One region of the Pseudomonas sp. GW822-FHT07A10 genome, then DNA from elsewhere that is predicted to be linked to it. Evidence: riboswitches for the same ligand, from Rfam matches in the RefSeq annotation. Region 1 holds a riboswitch; the other holds the start of a gene.
The links. Region 1 has a riboswitch for cobalamin ahead of cobW (cobalamin biosynthesis protein CobW). Riboswitches for the same ligand answer to the same signal wherever they lie in the genome.
Positions count from the first base shown of each region.

Region 2: another riboswitch for cobalamin. It lies ahead of cobO (cob(I)yrinic acid a,c-diamide adenosyltransferase); the one in region 1 lies ahead of cobW (cobalamin biosynthesis protein CobW).

Region 1 is NZ_JBXAKV010000001.1:33,757-38,883, reverse strand. Features, by position in the region: gene cobN (cobaltochelatase subunit CobN) at 1-975, opposite strand, end outside; gene cobW (cobalamin biosynthesis protein CobW) at 979-2,046, opposite strand; cobalamin riboswitch at 2,149-2,363, opposite strand; cobalamin riboswitch at 2,482-2,709, shown strand; gene AC1RL4_RS00130 (CbtB domain-containing protein) at 2,832-3,035, shown strand; gene AC1RL4_RS00125 (CbtA family protein) at 3,047-3,751, shown strand; gene AC1RL4_RS00120 (cobalamin biosynthesis protein) at 3,748-4,161, shown strand; gene cobM (precorrin-4 C(11)-methyltransferase) at 4,244-4,990, shown strand.
Region 2 is NZ_JBXAKV010000018.1:96,110-101,236, forward strand. Features, by position in the region: gene AC1RL4_RS25335 (PQQ-dependent sugar dehydrogenase) at 53-1,366, opposite strand; gene AC1RL4_RS25340 (hypothetical protein) at 1,435-2,019, opposite strand; cobalamin riboswitch at 2,174-2,407, shown strand; gene cobO (cob(I)yrinic acid a,c-diamide adenosyltransferase) at 2,489-3,100, shown strand; gene AC1RL4_RS25350 (cobyrinic acid a,c-diamide synthase CobB) at 3,097-4,422, shown strand; gene bluB (5,6-dimethylbenzimidazole synthase) at 4,419-5,069, shown strand; gene cbiB (adenosylcobinamide-phosphate synthase CbiB) at 5,066-5,127, shown strand, end outside.

The DNA.
Region 1 (5,127 bases):
GATTCGCCCGTCCAGCTCCGGCAGCGCGATGTGCATCGCCAAGTCACGGGGACCGAGGCCTTGCTCGCTGGTACGCCAACCGGGCTCGTTGTCCTGGGCGCAGATTGCCTGAATCACCGGGATGTTGCGACGAAACGGCCGCAGGTGCGGCGCTTCAGGGCTGGACTGGGCGAAACCGGTGGTGTTCAGAATCACCCCCGCCTCGACTTCATCCAGCCAGTCCTCGACCACCGTCAGGCAGCCGGGCTCTTTCAGACTGGCCAGCGCAATCGGCAACGGGTTGAGCCCCGCCGCCTGCAAACGCTGGCAGAAAACATCGATGAAACCGGTGTTCGCCGCCTGCAAGTGCGAGCGGTAAAACAGCACCGCCGCCACCGGCTGATCGGCCTGCCAGTCGGCTTGCCAATCCTGAAGGTGCGCGGGGCTTTTTTGCGGGTGGTAGATCGCGGTGCGTGGCAGGGTTTGCGGCTCGGACCATGGATAGTCGCGACCCAGCCAGCGACTGGCGAGGCAGCGAAACAGGTCGAGCGCATTGGCCATGCCGCCCTGACGCAGGAAGTGCCAGAGCCGGTCGCGGTCTTCGGGAGTTACGGTGCTCAGGTCGCTGAGTTCCGGGTCCGGACGATCGTCGCCCGGCACCAGAATCAACTGCACACCGCGCTGGGACAATTCCACCAGACGCTCGATGCCGTAACGCCAATAGGCGATACCGCCATGCAGCGAGATCAGAATCACCTTGGCGTGGCGCAGCACTTCGTCGACATAAAGATCGACCGAGGCGTGATTCTGCACCTGCATCGGGTTGGCCAGGCGCAGGCTCGGGTAATCGTCGGGCAGCTGCTGCGCCGCCTCGGCGAGCAACGCCAGACTGGAATCGCCGCTGCACAGGATCACCAGCTCGGCGGGGGTTTGTCCAAGGTCGGCAATGTTGTCATCCGACACGAAACCGCCGGGCTGGGTCCTGAGCAGGTGCATGGGTTAAACGCTGAGCGCAGCGCGCAATTGCGCTTCGAGTTGAACGGCGTCCAGCGCCTGACCGATCAACACCAGACGGGTGGTGCGCGCTTCCTCGGCGCCCCACTGACGGTCAAAGTGCTTGTCGAAACGCGTGCCCACGCCCTGAATCAGCAGGCGCATCGGCTTGTTCGGCACCGCCGCGAAACCCTTGACCCGCAGAATGCCGTGCTGCACCACCAGTTGCGTCAGCGCGTCCATCAGCAGGCTTTCGTCGGCTTGTGGCAGCTCGATCGAGATGGAGTCGAACGCGTCATGGTCGTGATCGTGGTCGTCTTCATCTTCGTGGTGGTGATCGTGATGGCTGTGGCGGCTGTCGATGTGTTCTTCGGAACCGGCACCAAGGCCGATCAGCACGTCCAGTGGCAAGCGACCGCTGCTGGCTTCGATGACTTTCACCGCCGGTGGCAGCTCTTCGGCGACTTCCAGGCGCACTCGGGCCAGGTCTGCGGCGCTGATCAGGTCGGCTTTGTTGAGGATTACCAGGTCGGCGCTGGCCAGTTGGTCGGCGAACAGTTCGTGCAGTGGCGATTCGTGGTCCAGGTTCGGGTCGAGTTTGCGCTGGGCATCCACTTGATCCGGGAATGCAGCGAAAGTGCCGGCAGCGACGGCCGGGCTGTCGACCACGGTGATCACCGCGTCAACGGTGCAGGCACTGCGGATTTCCGGCCACTGGAAGGCTTGAACCAAAGGCTTTGGCAGGGCCAGGCCCGAGGTTTCGATGAGGATGTGGTCGAGGTCGCCGCGGCGCGCAACGAGTTCGCGCATCACCGGGAAGAATTCTTCCTGGACGGTGCAGCACAGGCAGCCGTTGGCCAGTTCGTAGACGCGGCCGCTGGCCTCTTCTTCGGTGCAGCCGATTGAGCACTGCTTGAGGATCTCGCCATCGATGCCCAGTTCGCCGAACTCGTTGACGATCACCGCGATGCGACGGCCCTGGGCGTTGTCGAGCATGTGCCGCAACAAGGTGGTTTTGCCCGAGCCGAGGAAGCCGGTGACGATGGTGACGGGGAGTTTGGCCAGTGTTTTCATCGGATGCCCTTTGGCAAGGTGGCGGGCATACGGGACGACAACCGGCAACGCGGGGGCGCGTGCCTGAAGAGTTCGCCACCGGATCACCCCGCCCGGTTGAAAGTGAGAATCTGTGTCGAGGCAGGTCTCCTGGCTGACGGTGTGCCCGGCGGGTCAGCCTGGCATTCGCTGCGCCTTCCCGCGAGCCCGTTGCACAGGGTTTGCAGTGGCGTGGCAGCGAACATCACCGTTCACAGTTGCGGGGGCAGCCGCGGCATCGACCGCGTTCCCTTCTTAGCTTCGACAGACGCCGAAGAACCTCGAAAGCGCAAGGCTACGCATCGTGTGGGGGCGGGTCAATCACTGCGCACGCCACCCGCACTTACAAAGAGCCAATCATTTTGGTATTCAAGTGAGAACCCCTGCCAATTGACTCCCCGCCCTCGCCCATGCTCTCCTACACGCCTTGTTACGGGTGCCCTTCACAGGGTGAAACGGGAAACCGGTGAATCATGTGCTTTACTCTAAAGCCATGTCAGTCCGGTGCTGCCCCCGCAACGGTAAGCGAGTGAAGCGTCAGATCCACTGTGCCGGCCATACGGCATGGGAAGGTGATGTTTGCAGGTTCAGGCACAAGCCCAGCCCCTCGCGAGCCCGGAGACCGGCCCGCAACACAAAGTGACTTTTACGTTCACTGAATGACAAACCCGCGGTGGGCGGGCGCTGTTCGAAATCTCTGCGAGCCCTTGGCGTGCGGAGGTTTTCATGCGCTCTATTCACCCGCTGACAGACCAGAGGGAAGCGCCATGACGATCATCAGCAGCACCGCCAGCAACACCGACAAGAGCATCGCCAGCACCACCACGACCCTGACTCAACGCCTGACCGCCGCCGTGTGTGCGTCGATCCTTGGCGCCAGCCTTGTGTATTTCGCCGGTTTCTCGCACATCGAAGCGGTGCACAACGCCGCGCACGATACCCGTCACAGCTCCGCCTTTCCGTGCCATTGAGACCTGCTGAGATGATCAAGCGTATTGCGCAAACCGCAGGTTTCACCGGGCTGCTGGCCGCCCTGCTATTGACCCTGCTGCAAAGCTTCTGGGTCTCCCCGCTGATTTTGCAGGCAGAGACCTACGAAAAATCCGAGCCGGCCGCTGTTGAAATCCACGAACACGCCGCGGGCGCAGTCGCTCATACCCACGATGCCGAAGCCTGGGAACCGGAAGACGGCTGGCAGCGCGTGCTGTCCACTACCGGCGGCAACCTGGTGGTAGCCGTCGGTTTCGCCCTGATGCTCGCCGGTCTTTACACCCTGCGCGCACCGACCAAAACCTCTCAGGGCCTGCTTTGGGGCCTGGCCGGTTATGCGACGTTCGTGCTGGCTCCGACTCTCGGCCTGCCGCCTGAGCTGCCGGGCACTGCCGCGGCTGATCTGGCGCAACGGCAAATCTGGTGGATCGGCACTGCCGCGTCCACGGCCGTCGGCATCGCGTTGATCGTGTTCAGCCGTCACTGGCTGATGAAAACTCTCGGCGTGGCGATCCTGGCCGTGCCGCATGTGATTGGCGCACCACAACCGGAAGTCCATTCAATGCTGGCGCCGGAAGCCCTGGAAGCGCAATTCAAAATCGCTTCGCAGCTGACCAACGTGGCGTTCTGGCTGGCCCTGGGCCTGATCAGCGCCTGGTTGTTCCGCCGCAAAAGCGATGGCCATTACAGCGCATGACTGACGTCAGCTCTGCGCCGACCCTGGTGGTCGGCCTGGGCTGCCAGCGCGGCTGCCCCGTCAGCACGCTGCGGGCGCTGCTCGATCAGGCGTTACAGGCCCATCAAATCGGGCTCAGTGAGATCAAGGCCTTGGCCAGCATCGACCTGAAGCGCGAAGAGCCTGGCCTGATCGAACTGGCCGAACAGCTGGCATTGCCGCTGATGTACTTCAGCAGCGAACAATTGGCGACCTATCAAGCACAACTGAGTCACCACTCGGACATCGCGTTTGAACGCACCGGTTGCTACGGCGTGGCGGAAAGCGCTGCGTTGGCCCTGGCCGAACAATTGGCCCAGGCACCGGCAAAGTTACTGATTCCACGACAAAAATACGCCCAGGCCACCCTGGCATTGGCCAGCGCCGCGTAAAATCCCCGATAATCCCTGCCCTCGATCATGAGCATTCTTCATCTGAAGCATGCCCAGCACCTATTTCTGACAGGAAACGACGATGACCGTCTACTTCATTGGCGCCGGCCCCGGCGACCCGGAACTGATCACCGTCAAAGGCCAGCGGCTGATTCGTAGCTGCCCGGTCATCATCTATGCCGGCTCCCTGGTCCCCGCCGCCGTTCTGGAAGGCCACCGGGCCGAACAGGTGGTCAACAGCGCTGAACTGCATCTGGAACAGATCGTCGAGCTGATCAAGACCGCCCACGCTAACGGCCAGGACGTGGCCCGGGTGCATTCCGGCGACCCGAGCCTGTACGGCGCGATCGGCGAGCAGATTCGCTACTTGCGTGAACTCGACATCCCTTTCGAAATCATTCCCGGCGTCACCGCCACCGCCGCCTGCGCGGCCCTTTTGGGTGCCGAACTGACCCTGCCGGACGTGTCACAGAGCGTGATTCTGACCCGCTATGCCGACAAAACCGCGATGCCCGCTGGTGAAGAACTGGGCAGTCTGGCGCAGCACGGGGCGACCATGGCGATCCATCTGGGGGTCAATCATCTGGAAAAGATCCTTGCCGAATTGCTACCGCACTACGGCGCCGACTGCCCGATCGCGGTGATCCACCGGGCGACCTGGCCGGATCAGGATTGGGTGGTGGGAACGCTGGCGGATATTGCCGGGAAGGTTGAAGCCAAGGGCTTTCGTCGGACGGCGCTGATTCTGGTGGGTCGGGTGCTGGGCAGCGATCACTTCAGTGAGTCGTCGCTGTATCGCGCGGGGCATGCGCATTTGTACAGACCTTAAGCCAAACACACCCTGTGGCGAGGGGGCTTGTCGGAACGCCGCATCGCCCCGTTCGGCTGCGAAGCAATCGTAAGACCAGACAACTCGGTGTTTCCGAATAATGCAGGGGGCCGCTTCGCGACCCAACGGGGGCAAGC
Region 2 (5,127 bases), on a different contig from region 1:
TGTCGACTGACACACCGCTTTCGCGGGCAAGCCTCGCTCCTACGGACAGACTTTACTTGGCCGCGGAAACGCGCCACACCTTGTTCCCCACATCATCCGCCACCAGCAAGCCGCCCTGCTGATCGATCACCACGCCCACCGGCCGACCCATGGCTTTTCCCTCGTCGTTGAGGAAGCCGGTAAGCACATCCAGCGGCTGCCCGCTCGGTTTGCCGGCGCTGAACGGCACGAAAATCACTTTGTAGCCGCTGTGCGGTTTGCGGTTCCACGAGCCATGCTGGCCGATGAAGGCGCCTTGGGTGAACGGAGCGGGCAACTTGCTGCCTTCGGCGAATGTCAGGCCCAGCGATGCGGTATGGGGCCCCACTGCGTAGTCCGGTGCAATGGCCTTGGCGACCAGATCAGGGTTTTGTGGCTCGACGCGAACATCGACATGTTGCCCGTAATAGCTGTAAGGCCAGCCATAGAACCCGCCGTCCTTCACTGACGTGATGTAGTCCGGCACCAGGTCGCTGCCGATTTCGTCACGCTCGTTGACTGCGGTCCACAGAGCACCGCTTTGCGGCTCCCAGGCCAGGCCGTTCGGGTTACGAATCCCCGAGGCGAAGATTCGATGGTTGCCGGTGGCGCGATCCACTTCCCAGATCGCCGCGCGACCTTCCTCCTGATCCATGCCGTTTTCGCCGACGTTGCTGTTCGAACCCACGGTGACGTACAGCTTGCTGCCGTCCTTGCTGGCGATGACATTTTTGGTCCAGTGGTGATTTCGCGTTCCGCCCGGCAAATCGACCACTTTGATTGGCTGTGACTTGATTGCTGTCTCGCCGTTTTCATAGTGAAAACGCAGCAAGCGGTCGGTGTCGGCGACATACAGGTCTTTGCCAACCAGGGTCATGCCGAAAGGCGAGTTGAGGTTTTCCAGGAACACCGTGCGGGTTTCGGCGACGCCGTCGTGGTCCTTGTCCCGCAGCAGAGTGATGCGGTTCGGGCTGGGGACGCCGGCTCCGGCGCGGCCCATGACTTTGCCCATGATCCAGCCGCGAATGCCATTGCTGTCATCGGATTTGGACGGCGCGTTGGTTTCGGCCACCAGTACGTCGCCGTTGGGCAGCACGTAGAGCCAGCGTGGGTGTTCGAGGCCTTCGGCAAACGCTACTACTTGAGTGCCTGCGGCGGCGACGGGTTTTTTACCCTGAGGCCAGCCGATCGCCGGGGCGATGTTCACCGTCGGGATCAGGGTTTTGTTCGGTTCCGGCAGCTTGGGCGACGGTCCGGTGCCGTCCGAGACTTGCAGGCTGGAGGTTTCACCACAGGCGGCGAGCCCCCCGGCGAGCGCGATGATGAAAATGAGCTGGGGTTTGCGCATTACTGATCTTCCCTATGAATGCATTGACGTAATCATAGAGAAGCGTAAACACCCGATGGTTCAACCGGTCAGCCGCGGGCCTCCTTGAACAGCACGGCGATCCCCGGATGGTAGTTTCCGGCTTCATTGCGCAATTTGCGGTAGGCGTAAGGGAAATACCAGGCCACGGCGCAGGTGTGTTCCTTTTGCAGGTCGTCGAGCATGTCCTGGAGTTCTTCTGGGGTAGCGCTGTGCTGGGCTTTTTGTGGGGCGACAAACAGGCAGCCGAGTTTCAGGTCGCTGGCGTAGCTGATGCGCTTCGCGTCGCTGGTGATGTCCGCCAGTGCCTGGGTCAGGTTCAAGCTATTGACCCGTGGCCAGCGCTGGGTGGCCTGCAGGTAAGCGCGTTCTTCGCTGGTAGCGATAAACAGATCGGCGCGGGCGTTGCGTTCGCCTTCTTCGGTCTGTTTGCGCGACGGTGTTTGCTGCAGCGTGACCATTTCCGCCATCCAGGCTGCGGCAGAGAGCAGGCCGAGGTTGGCGTTTTCGTCGTACCAGTAAGGCGTATCGTTATCTCCGCGCACGGCGTTGTAGCGGTCGATACAGTCAAACCAGCGTTCCAGCACCGGGCGCAGGAATTCCAGCTTCGGATTGCTGATGATCATGCCTTGCATGTGGCTCACCCTTGTTATTGTGTTATGAGGTTGTGGCTCTTTGATATCACTGCTGGCAGTGTGGCACAAGATTGGCGTCAGATAATTGATCGGCGGCAGTTATTCGCCGGAAGGCGTCCCGTCTTTAATTGACGCTCCACCCCCAACCCTCTAACCTTCGCGGCTTGTTTCAGGTGCTCTGTGGCCTTGGTCGACAGAGTGAAACAGGGAAGCCGGTGAGTGGATTTCTTCCAGCGAAGAATGATCACGATCCCGGCGCTGCCCCCGCAACGGTAAATGAGTGAAGACTGTGCCTTGAGCCACTGTGTCGACTGTCGACATGGGAAGGCGCGCAGTTGGCCCCGCGCCGCTCATGAGCCCGGAGACCGGCCTGATCCATTCAGCGGCATCACGGTGGGCGATGCCAGGCTTCTTGCCGTCTATTCTTGTGCCTGCCCGCCGTTATCCAGCCTCAACGGAGAGCTCCCCCATGACTGATACCCCTGATCGTGACGAACGCCATCTGGCGCGCATGCTGCGCAAAAAAGCCGTGATCGACGAACGCATCGCCAATTCGCCGAATGAATGCGGCCTGCTGCTGGTGCTGAGCGGCAACGGTAAAGGCAAAAGCAGTTCGGCGTTCGGCATGCTGGCGCGCTCCATGGGCCACGGCATGCAATGCGGCGTGGTGCAGTTCATCAAGGGGCGCAGCAGCACCGGCGAGGAATTGTTCTTCCGGCGCTTTCCGGAGCAGGTGCGTTTTCATGTGATGGGCGAGGGCTTCACCTGGGAAACCCAGGACCGCCAGCGTGACATCGCCGCCGCCGAAGCTGCGTGGGCGGTGTCCCGCGAACTGTTGAGCGATCCGTCGATTGGCCTGGTGGTACTCGATGAATTGAACATCGCCCTCAAGCACGGCTACCTCGATCTCGATCAGGTGCTCAGCGACTTGCAGGCCCGTCCGCCGATGCAGCATGTGGTGGTCACTGGCCGTGGCGCCAAACCGGAGATGATCGAACTGGCTGACACCGTCACCGAAATGGGCATGATCAAGCACGCTTTCCAGGCCGGGATCAAAGCGCAAAAAGGCGTCGAGTTGTGAATCAACCACGTCAATGCCCGGCGGTACTGATTGCCGCGCCGGCCTCCGGTCAGGGCAAGACCACCGTCACCGCCGCGCTCGCCCGTTTGCATCGCAATCAGGGGCGCAAGGTGCGCGTGTTCAAATGCGGCCCGGACTTTCTCGACCCGATGATTCTCGAGCGCGCCAGCGGTGCGCCGGTTTATCAACTGGACATGTGGATGGTCGGCGAGCAGGAAAGTCGTCGCCTGTTGTGGGAAGCCGCTGGCGAAGCCGATCTGATCCTCATCGAAGGCGTCATGGGGCTGTTCGACGGTACACCGTCCAGTGCCGACCTGGCGCGGCATTTTGGTGTGCCGGTGCTCGGCGTGATTGACGGCACCGCGATGGCGCAGACCTTTGGCGCACTGGCCCTGGGGCTTGCGCGCTATCAGCCGGATTTGCCGTTTGCCGGTGTGTTGGCCAACCGGGTTGGCACCCTGCGTCATGCGCAATTGCTCGAAGGCAGTCTGACAGAAGGCTTGCGTTGGTACGGCGCGTTGTCCCGGGAGACCGGCATCGAATTGCCGAGTCGGCACCTCGGTCTGGTACAGGCCAGCGAATTGAATGATCTCGATCTGCGCCTCGATGCAGCCGCCGCCTCGCTGGCCAGCAGTTGCGATGTGGCGTTGCCGCCGGCCGTGGAATTCGCCGCACCTGAAGTGATCGCCGCCGAACCGTTGCTGGCCGGTGTGCGGATTGCCGTGGCCCGGGACGAAGCCTTCGCGTTTACCTACGGCGCGAGCCTGGATCTGCTGCGGGCCATGGGCGCCGAGTTGTCTTTCTTCTCGCCGATCCGCGACCGCGAGTTGCCGGCGGCAGACAGCCTTTATCTGCCGGGCGGTTACCCTGAATTGCACCATGTGGCGTTGTCACAAAACACGCCAATGCTGACCGCCATTCGCGATCACCACGCGGCGGGCAAACCGTTGCTGGCCGAGTGTGGCGGCATGTTGTACCTGCTGGACTCGTTGACCGATGTCGAGGGTACTCGCGCTGAACTGGTTGGCTTGCTGGCCGGTGATGCGGTGATGCAGAAGCGTTTGGCGGCGTTGGCTTTGCAGGCGGTGGAACTGCCTGAAGGTTTGCTGCGTGGACACACTTATCACCACTCGCTGACCAGCACCGAGCTTGAGCCGATTGCGCGTGGCCTGAGCCCCAATGGCGGGCGAGGGGCGGAGGCGGTTTATCGTGAGGGGCGGATGACGGCCTCTTATGTGCACTTTTATTTTCCGTCCAACCCGGCGGCGATTGCTGCGTTGTTGGCGCCCGATCGTGAAGCCGCCATCGCGAGCAGGCCATGACAGAAAACGCCTTTTCCGAAGCCGAGCGCGATGCGGTCTACCGAGCCATCGGCGAACGCCGTGACATGCGCCACTTCAGTGGCGGTACAGTCGAGCCCGAGTTACTGAGGCGCCTGCTCGAAGCCGCGCACCAGGCGCCGAGCGTCGGCCTGATGCAGCCCTGGCGGTTCATCCGCATCAGCGACCGAGCGCTGCGCGGCAAGATCCAGCAACTGGTGGAGGAAGAACGCGTCCGCACCGCCGAAGCCCTCGGCGAGCGCTCCGACGAATTCATGAAGCTCAAGGTCGAAGGCATCCAAGACTGCGCCGAAGTGCTGGTCGCCGCGCTGATGGACGATCGCGAGCGGTATATCTTCGGCCGTCGTACGTTGCCGGAAATGGACATGGCCTCGCTGTCCTGTGCCATCCAGAACCTTTGGCTGGCGTCCCGCGCCGAAGGCCTGGGCATGGGCTGGGTGTCGCTGTTCGATCCGCAAGCCCTGGCAGACTTACTGGGTTTACCGGTCGGGGCCAAGCCCTTGGCTGTTCTTTGCCTGGGGCCGGTCAAGGAATTCTATCCAGCGCCGATGCTGGTACTCGAAGGCTGGGCGCAAGCGCGTCCGCTCAACGAGTTGCTGTATGAAAATTATTGGGGAGTGAGTCAATGAGTGTGGCGTTGTTGAGTGTCGCCGCGGTCGCGCTGGATGCGCTGCTGGGTGAACCCAA